Regions from separate parts of the Streptosporangium sp. NPDC053982 genome, predicted to be linked through region 2. Evidence: predicted binding sites of a transcription regulator. Region 2 holds the regulator's gene; the other holds the start of a gene.
What was found. The regulator HspR, encoded in region 2, represses chaperone genes until heat shock. The targets are predictions, from matches to a motif close to ANTTGAGTCNNNNNGACTCAANT.

Region 1: lon (endopeptidase La) is a predicted target of HspR. The motif match lies at 1,520-1,542, and genes of this name have one in related genera.

What each region holds. Positions count from the first base shown of each region.
Region 1 covers NZ_JBVJKQ010000007.1:79,707-83,109, reverse strand. Annotated here, with positions in the region: gene lon (endopeptidase La) at 1-1,507, opposite strand, end outside; gene ACZ6W9_RS14045 (sensor histidine kinase) at 1,847-3,151, shown strand; gene ACZ6W9_RS14040 (response regulator) at 3,148-3,403, shown strand, end outside.
Region 2 covers NZ_JBVJKQ010000011.1:22,381-25,783, forward strand. Annotated here, with positions in the region: gene dnaK (molecular chaperone DnaK) at 1-5, shown strand, start outside; gene grpE (nucleotide exchange factor GrpE) at 34-678, shown strand; gene dnaJ (molecular chaperone DnaJ) at 715-1,899, shown strand; gene ACZ6W9_RS20785 (heat shock protein transcriptional repressor HspR) at 1,902-2,249, shown strand; gene clpB (ATP-dependent chaperone ClpB) at 2,337-3,403, shown strand, end outside.

The sequences.
Region 1 (3,403 bases), on a different contig from region 2:
CGATGGCGACCTTCTCGTCCTCGGTGTAGCCGTCGAGGGTGACGATCTCCATGCGGTCCAGCAGCGGGCCGGGGATGGCCTCCAGCACGTTGGCGGTCGCCAGGAACAGCACGTCGGACAGGTCGAGCTCGACCTCCAGGTAGTGGTCGCGGAAGGTGTGGTTCTGCGCCGGGTCGAGGACCTCCAGCAGCGCGGCGGTGGGGTCGCCGCGGTAGTCGGAGCCGACCTTGTCCACCTCGTCGAGCAGCACGACCGGGTTCATCGAGCCGGCCTCGCGGACGGCGCGGACGATCCGGCCGGGCAGCGCGCCGACGTAGGTGCGGCGGTGGCCGCGGATCTCGGCCTCGTCGCGGACGCCGCCGAGGGCGACGCGGACGAACTTGCGGCCCATCGCGCGGGCCACCGACTCACCGAGGGAGGTCTTGCCGACCCCGGGAGGACCGGCCAGCGCCAGTACGGCGCCGCTGCGGCGCCCGCCGACGACCCCGAGCCCCTGGGCGGCGCGGCGGCCGCGGACGGCGAGGTACTCGATGATGCGGTCCTTGACGTCGTCGAGGCCGGTGTGGTCGGCGTCGAGGACGGCGCGGGCCGCGGCGATGTCGTACGAATCCTCGGTCCGGGTGTTCCACGGGATGTCGAGGACGGTGTCGAGCCAGGTGCGGATCCAGCCGGTCTCCGGGGACTGGTCGGAGGTCCGCTCCAGTTTGTCGACCTCCTTCAGCGCGGCCTCGCGCACCTTCTCGGGCAGGTCGGCGGCCTCGACGCGGGCGCGGTAGTCCTCCTCCTCGGTCTCCGGGGAGGAGCCGTTGAGCTCCGACAGCTCCTTGCGGACGGCGGCGAGCTGCTGGCGCAGCAGGAACTCGCGCTGCTGCTTCTCCATGCCCTCCTGGACGTCCTTGCGGATCGTCTCGGCGACGTCGAGCTCGGCGAGGTGCTCGCGCGCCCACTCGACCAGCTTGGCCAGCCGGTCGGCCGGGTCGGCGATCTGGAGGATCTCGGCCTTGCGCTGGGTGCCCAGCCAGGGGGCGTAGCCGGAGCTGTCGGCCAGGACCGACGGGTCGTCCATCTGGTTGACGGCGTCGACGACCTGCCAGGCGCCCCGCTTCTGCAGGATGGTGGTGGTCAGCGCCTTGTACTGCTTGGCCAGCTCGACGGCGCGCTCGCCCGCCGGAACGGCCTCGATGACGGTGGCCTGCACCCACAGCGCGGCGCCGGGTCCGGTCGTGCCGGCGCCGACGCGGACGCGGTCGACGCCGCGCACCACGGCGGCGGGCTCACCTCCGGGCAGCCTGCCGACCTGCTCGATGACGGCCTTGACGCCGACGGAGCCGTAGCGGCCGTCGATGCGGGGAACGAGCAGGACCTGTCCCTTGTTCTCGGTGAGCGCCTGAGCCGCGTCGATCGCGGCCCGGACCTCGGCCTCGGACAGGTCCAGCGGGACCACCATTCCCGGCAGCACGACCTGGTCGTCGAGCGGGAGAACCGGGAGGATCAAGCTCTCACTCATGCGCACTCCAAGGGTTGAGTTACATCGACTCAATTAATGGGAGCGTGGAAATGTTCCCGGGATTGAGTGTGTTCGCCGTGAGCGATCGTAATTCTGTAATCGACGCCTCTGGCGAGTCTCCCGGGAGTCCCGGGGCGGCCGTCGCCGGGGGCTCCGCAGGACTTCGGAAGCCCGAGGACCGCCCGGGCGGTTTCGCGGGACACACCGGGGTCACCCCCGGCGCGGACCTCCCCGGGGATCGCCGCGAAGGGCTTCGGGGAAGGGTCACCCCCGGGAGGTACGCGACGGATCACCCCGGGGCGGGACGACAGCCGTCCGCGATCTCCCTAGGCTGGGCCGGTGCCCCTGCGCGACGCCCTCCCCCGGTTGTCCCGGCCTCTGGTCCGCGCCCTGGTGAAAGGGGAACCCGGTCCGCCGTTCCCCCGATCCCGGCGCCTCCGCCCCCGGCTTCCGCTCTTCCTGGGACTGCTGCCGTTCCGGACCGTCGACCTGGTCCTGGTGGCCGACCTGGGGCTCGCCTGGATCCTGTTCGCCGGCGGCTACTCGCTCCTGCTGACCCTCAACGGCATGCCGCCCCAGCCGGGTGTCCCCACTCCGGGGATCAACGAGAACGTCCTCTTCCTCTGCGCGCTCGTCTCCTCGCTGCCGGTGGCGCTGCGCAACCGGTGGCCGCTGGCGGCCTGGCGACTGGCCACCGGCGGCATGCTTCTGGCCGCCCACTTCATGGACCGGCTGTTCACCCAGCCCTACTCCTCCTCGGGCGTCATCACCTACCTGCTGGTCGTCTACTCGGTGGCGGTGCGCTGCGACCGGGAGACCGTCCTCGGGGCCTGGCTCGTCTCGATGCTCGCCCTGGTCGCGGTCAAGCCCGGCGACCCCCTGATCGCGCTGGGCGCCGTCATGCTCACCGTGACCGCGCTCCTCGGCTACAACGTCCGGACCAGGCGCCTGGCCGCCGGTCGGCTGGCGGAGGAGGAACGGCGCAGCGAACGGGCCCTGGCGGCGCAGGCCGTACTGGAGGAACGGACCAGGATCGCCCGGGAACTGCACGACGTCGTCGCCCACCACATGTCGGTGATCGCCATCCAGGCCGAGGCCACGCCGCTGAAGGCCGCCGGAGACCCCGGGACGCTGGAGGAGGGGCTGCGGGAGATCCGCGCGCTGTCGCTGGCGGCCATGACCGAGATGCGCCGCGTGCTGGGCGTGCTGCGCGACGGCGACGAGCGCGCCGACACCGCGCCGCAACCCGGCCTCGGCCGCCTGGAGGAGCTGATCGCCACCGCGCGCTCCGCCGGGCTCACCGTGACGCTCCGGCTCGGCGGCGACCTGCTGGGGCTGCCCACGACGGTGAGCCTGTCGGCCTACCGGATCGTCCAGGAGGCGCTGAGCAACGCCATGCGCCACGCACCCGGCGCGGCCGTCTCGGTACGGATCACCCGCTCCGGCGACGAGCTGCGCGTCCACGTGGCGAACGGCGCCGGCGGCGGTCGCGAGCGGCCGCCGGGCAACGCCGGGCACGGCCTGCTCGGCATGCGGGAACGGGTCTCCATGATCGGCGGCAGACTGTGGGCCGGGCCGGTCGGCAAGGGCTTCGCGGTCACCGCCATACTGCCGATCATGGAAGACGCGGAGGACGGCGCATGACGATCCGGGTGCTCATCGCCGACGACCAGGGCATGGTGCGGACCGGCTTCACCGTGTTCCTCGGCTCGCAGCCGGACATCGAGGTCGTCGGCGAGGCCGCCGACGGGCGCGAGGCCGTCGCCCGGACGGCCGAGCTGCGGCCGGACGTCGTGCTGATGGACGTGCGGATGCCGGTCATGGACGGCCTGGCCGCCACCCGGGCCATCCTGGAGGCCGACGGCCCGAAGCCGAAGGTGCTGATCCTGACCACCT
Region 2 (3,403 bases):
AGTGACGGACCGTGATCCGAGGGGAGCGCGAGCGTGAACACGCGTGAGAACGGTTCCGGGGAGGAGCCGGTGATCCGCGACAACCGCAAGATCGATCCGGAGACCGGAGAGGCACGCGGCCAGGCCGAGCGTGAGCAGGCCGAGCGGGCGGCACAGGCGGGGGAGGCGGGTGGAGCCGGACAGGCCGCCTCCGCCGCGGCCGACGGCCTGGCCTCGGCCGAGCTGGCCGTCCAGCTCGGCGAGCGCACCGCCGACCTCCAGCGTCTCCAGGCCGAATACTCCAACTACCGCAAGCGGGTCGACCGCGACCGGGCCATGGTCAAGGAGCAGGCGGTGGCCGGCGTGCTGTCCGAGCTGCTGCCGGTCCTCGACGACATCGGCCGGGCCCGCGACCACGGGGAGCTCACCGGCGGCTTCGCCAAGGTGAGCGAGTCGCTGGAGGCGGTCGCGGGGAAGCTGGGACTGAGCGCCTTCGGCGTCAAGGGCGACCCGTTCGACCCGACGGTGCACGAGGCGCTGATGCACAGCTACTCACCCGACGTGGCCGAGCCGACCTGCGTGGAGATCCTGCAGCCGGGCTACCGGATCGGTGAGCGCGTGCTGCGGCCCGCCCGGGTCGCGGTCGCCGAGCCCGAGGAGCCCTCCTCCGGCGACGCGGCCGGCGCGGGCGACAACTGAACACACCCCCATTCCCTTTGATCGAGAAGGAAAGCGATGAGCACCAAGGACTACCTGGAGAAGGACTACTACGCCGTCCTTGGTGTGCCGAAGACCGCCACCGCCGAAGAGATCAAGAAGGCGTACCGGAAGCTGGCCAGGCAGTACCACCCGGACGCCAACCAGGGCAAGACGGAGACCGAGGAGAAGTTCAAGAACGTCTCCGAGGCCTACGACGTCCTGTCCGACACCAAGCGCCGCAAGGAGTACGACGAGGCGCGGGCGCTGTTCGGATCGGGTCTCGGCGGTTACCCGGGGGGCGGGGGGGCCTCCCGCGGTGGTGGCGGCTTCGCCTTCGACCTGGGTGACCTGTTCGGCGGCACCCAGCAGGGCACCGGGGAGCGCATCGGCGACCTGTTCGGGGGTCTGTTCAACCGGGGCGGCACCGCCCCCCGGACCGGCGGGACCACCACCAGGGCACGGCGCGGCCAGGACGTCGAGTCCGAGGTCACGCTCTCGTTCACCGAGGCCGTCCAGGGCACCACCGTGTCGCTCCGGCTGACCAGCTCCTCCGCCTGTACGGCGTGCGGCGGCACCGGCGCCAAGGCCGGGACCACCCCGCGGGTCTGCCCGACCTGCGAGGGCACCGGCGCGGCCAGCCGCAACCTCGGCAACTTCGCCTTCTCCGAGCCGTGCCGCGACTGCAAGGGCCGCGGCCTGCTGGTGGACGACCCGTGCCCGGTGTGCGAGGGCAGCGGCCGGGGCAAGAGCACCCGCACGATCCAGGCGCGCATCCCCGCCGGGGTGGCCGACGGCCAGCGCATCAAGATCAAGGCCAAGGGCGCCCCCGGCGAGAACGGCGGCCCGGCCGGCGACCTGTACGTCCAGGTCCACGTCAAGCCGCACGCGGTCTTCGGCCGGACCGGCGAGAACCTCACGGTCACCGTCCCGGTCACCTTCACCGAGGCCGCACTCGGCGCGGAGATCAAGGTGCCCATCCTCAAGGGGATGCCGGTGACGCTGCGCATCCCCGAGGGCACCCCCAACGGCCGGACCTTCCGGGTGCGGGGCCGGGGCGTGACCCGCAAGGACGGCACCAAGGGCGACCTGCTCGCCACGGTCGAGGTCCTGGTGCCCCAGCACCTGGAGGACAAGGCCAGGGGCGCACTGGAGGAGTTCCGCGACGCCACCACGGGAGGCGACCCGCGGGCCGAGCTGATCCAACAGGCCAGAAGCGAGTAGCCATGGAAGCCAACTACTTCGATCTGTCGGACGACACCCCCGTCTACGTCATCTCGGTGGCCGCCCAGCTGTCGGGCCTGCACCCGCAGACCCTGCGGCAGTACGACCGTCTCGGCCTGGTCAGTCCGGGCCGTACGGCCGGCCGCGGCCGCCTGTACTCCACCCGCGACATCATCATGCTCCGCGAGGTCCAGCGGCTCTCCCAGGAGGAGGGCATCAACCTCGCGGGCATAAAGCGGATACTGGCGCTCGAGAACGAGGCGATGCGGCTGCGCGAGGAGAACCACCGCCTCCGCGCCGAGACGACCATGATCCGCGCGCTGATCCGATACCAGTTGCCACCCGCCTGACACTCCACGAACGAGGGCCGGGGGGATCTTTCGCCGCGCCGTGCCCCGGCGCGGTACAGAACGCCTGAACGGAGTTGGGCGATAGCCATGGATTACAAGCTCACGCAGAAGAGTCAGGAGGCGGTCTCCGCCGCCATCAGGCGCGCCGCCGCCGAGGGCAACCCGGAGGTCGCCCCGGCCCATCTGTTCACCGCGCTGCTCTCCCAGACCGGCGGCACCGCCGTACCGCTGCTGGAGGCGGTCGGCGCCGACTGGAAGCAGCTTCGCACCGAGGCCGAGAAGCAGCTCGCGGCCCTGCCGAAGGCGCAGGGCGCCACGGTCAGCGCCCCGTCGAGCTCCCGGCAGCTGCTGACCGTGCTGAACACCGCGGCCCAGCGGGCGCGCCGGCTGGAGGACGAGTACGTCTCGACCGAGCACCTGCTGGTCGGCCTCGCCACGGACGGCGGGCCGGTCGCCGAGCTGCTGAAGTCGCGCGGCGCCACCCCGAACGCGCTGCTGGAGGCGTTCGAGAAGGTCCGCGGGCACGCCCGGGTGACCAGCGAGACGCCCGAGGACACCTACCAGGCGCTGGAGAAGTACGGCGTCGACCTGACCGAGCGGGCCAGGGCCGGCAAGCTCGACCCGGTGATCGGCCGCGACTCGGAGATCCGCCGGGTCGTGCAGGTTCTCAGTCGCCGGACCAAGAACAACCCGGTGCTCATCGGCGAGCCCGGCGTCGGCAAGACCGCCGTGGTGGAGGGCCTGGCGCAGCGCATCGTCGCCGGCGACGTGCCCTCCAGCCTGCGCGACAAGCGCCTGGTCTCCCTCGACCTGGGCGCGATGGTCGCCGGCGCGAAGTACCGCGGCGAGTTCGAGGAGCGCCTCAAGGCCGTGCTGAGCGAGATCAAGGAGAGCGACGGCCAGATCGTCACCTTCATCGACGAGCTGCACACCATGGTCGGCGCGGGCGCGGCCGAGGGCGCCATGGACGCGGGCAACATGCTCAAGCCGATGCTGGCACGCGGCGAGCTGCGGATGATCGGCGCCACCACGCTGGACGAGTACCGCGAGCGCATCGAGAAGGACCCCGCGCTGGAGCGGCGCTTCCAGCAGGTGTACGTCGGCGAGCCCACCGTCGAGGACACCATCGCGATCCTGCGCGGGCTCAAGGGCCG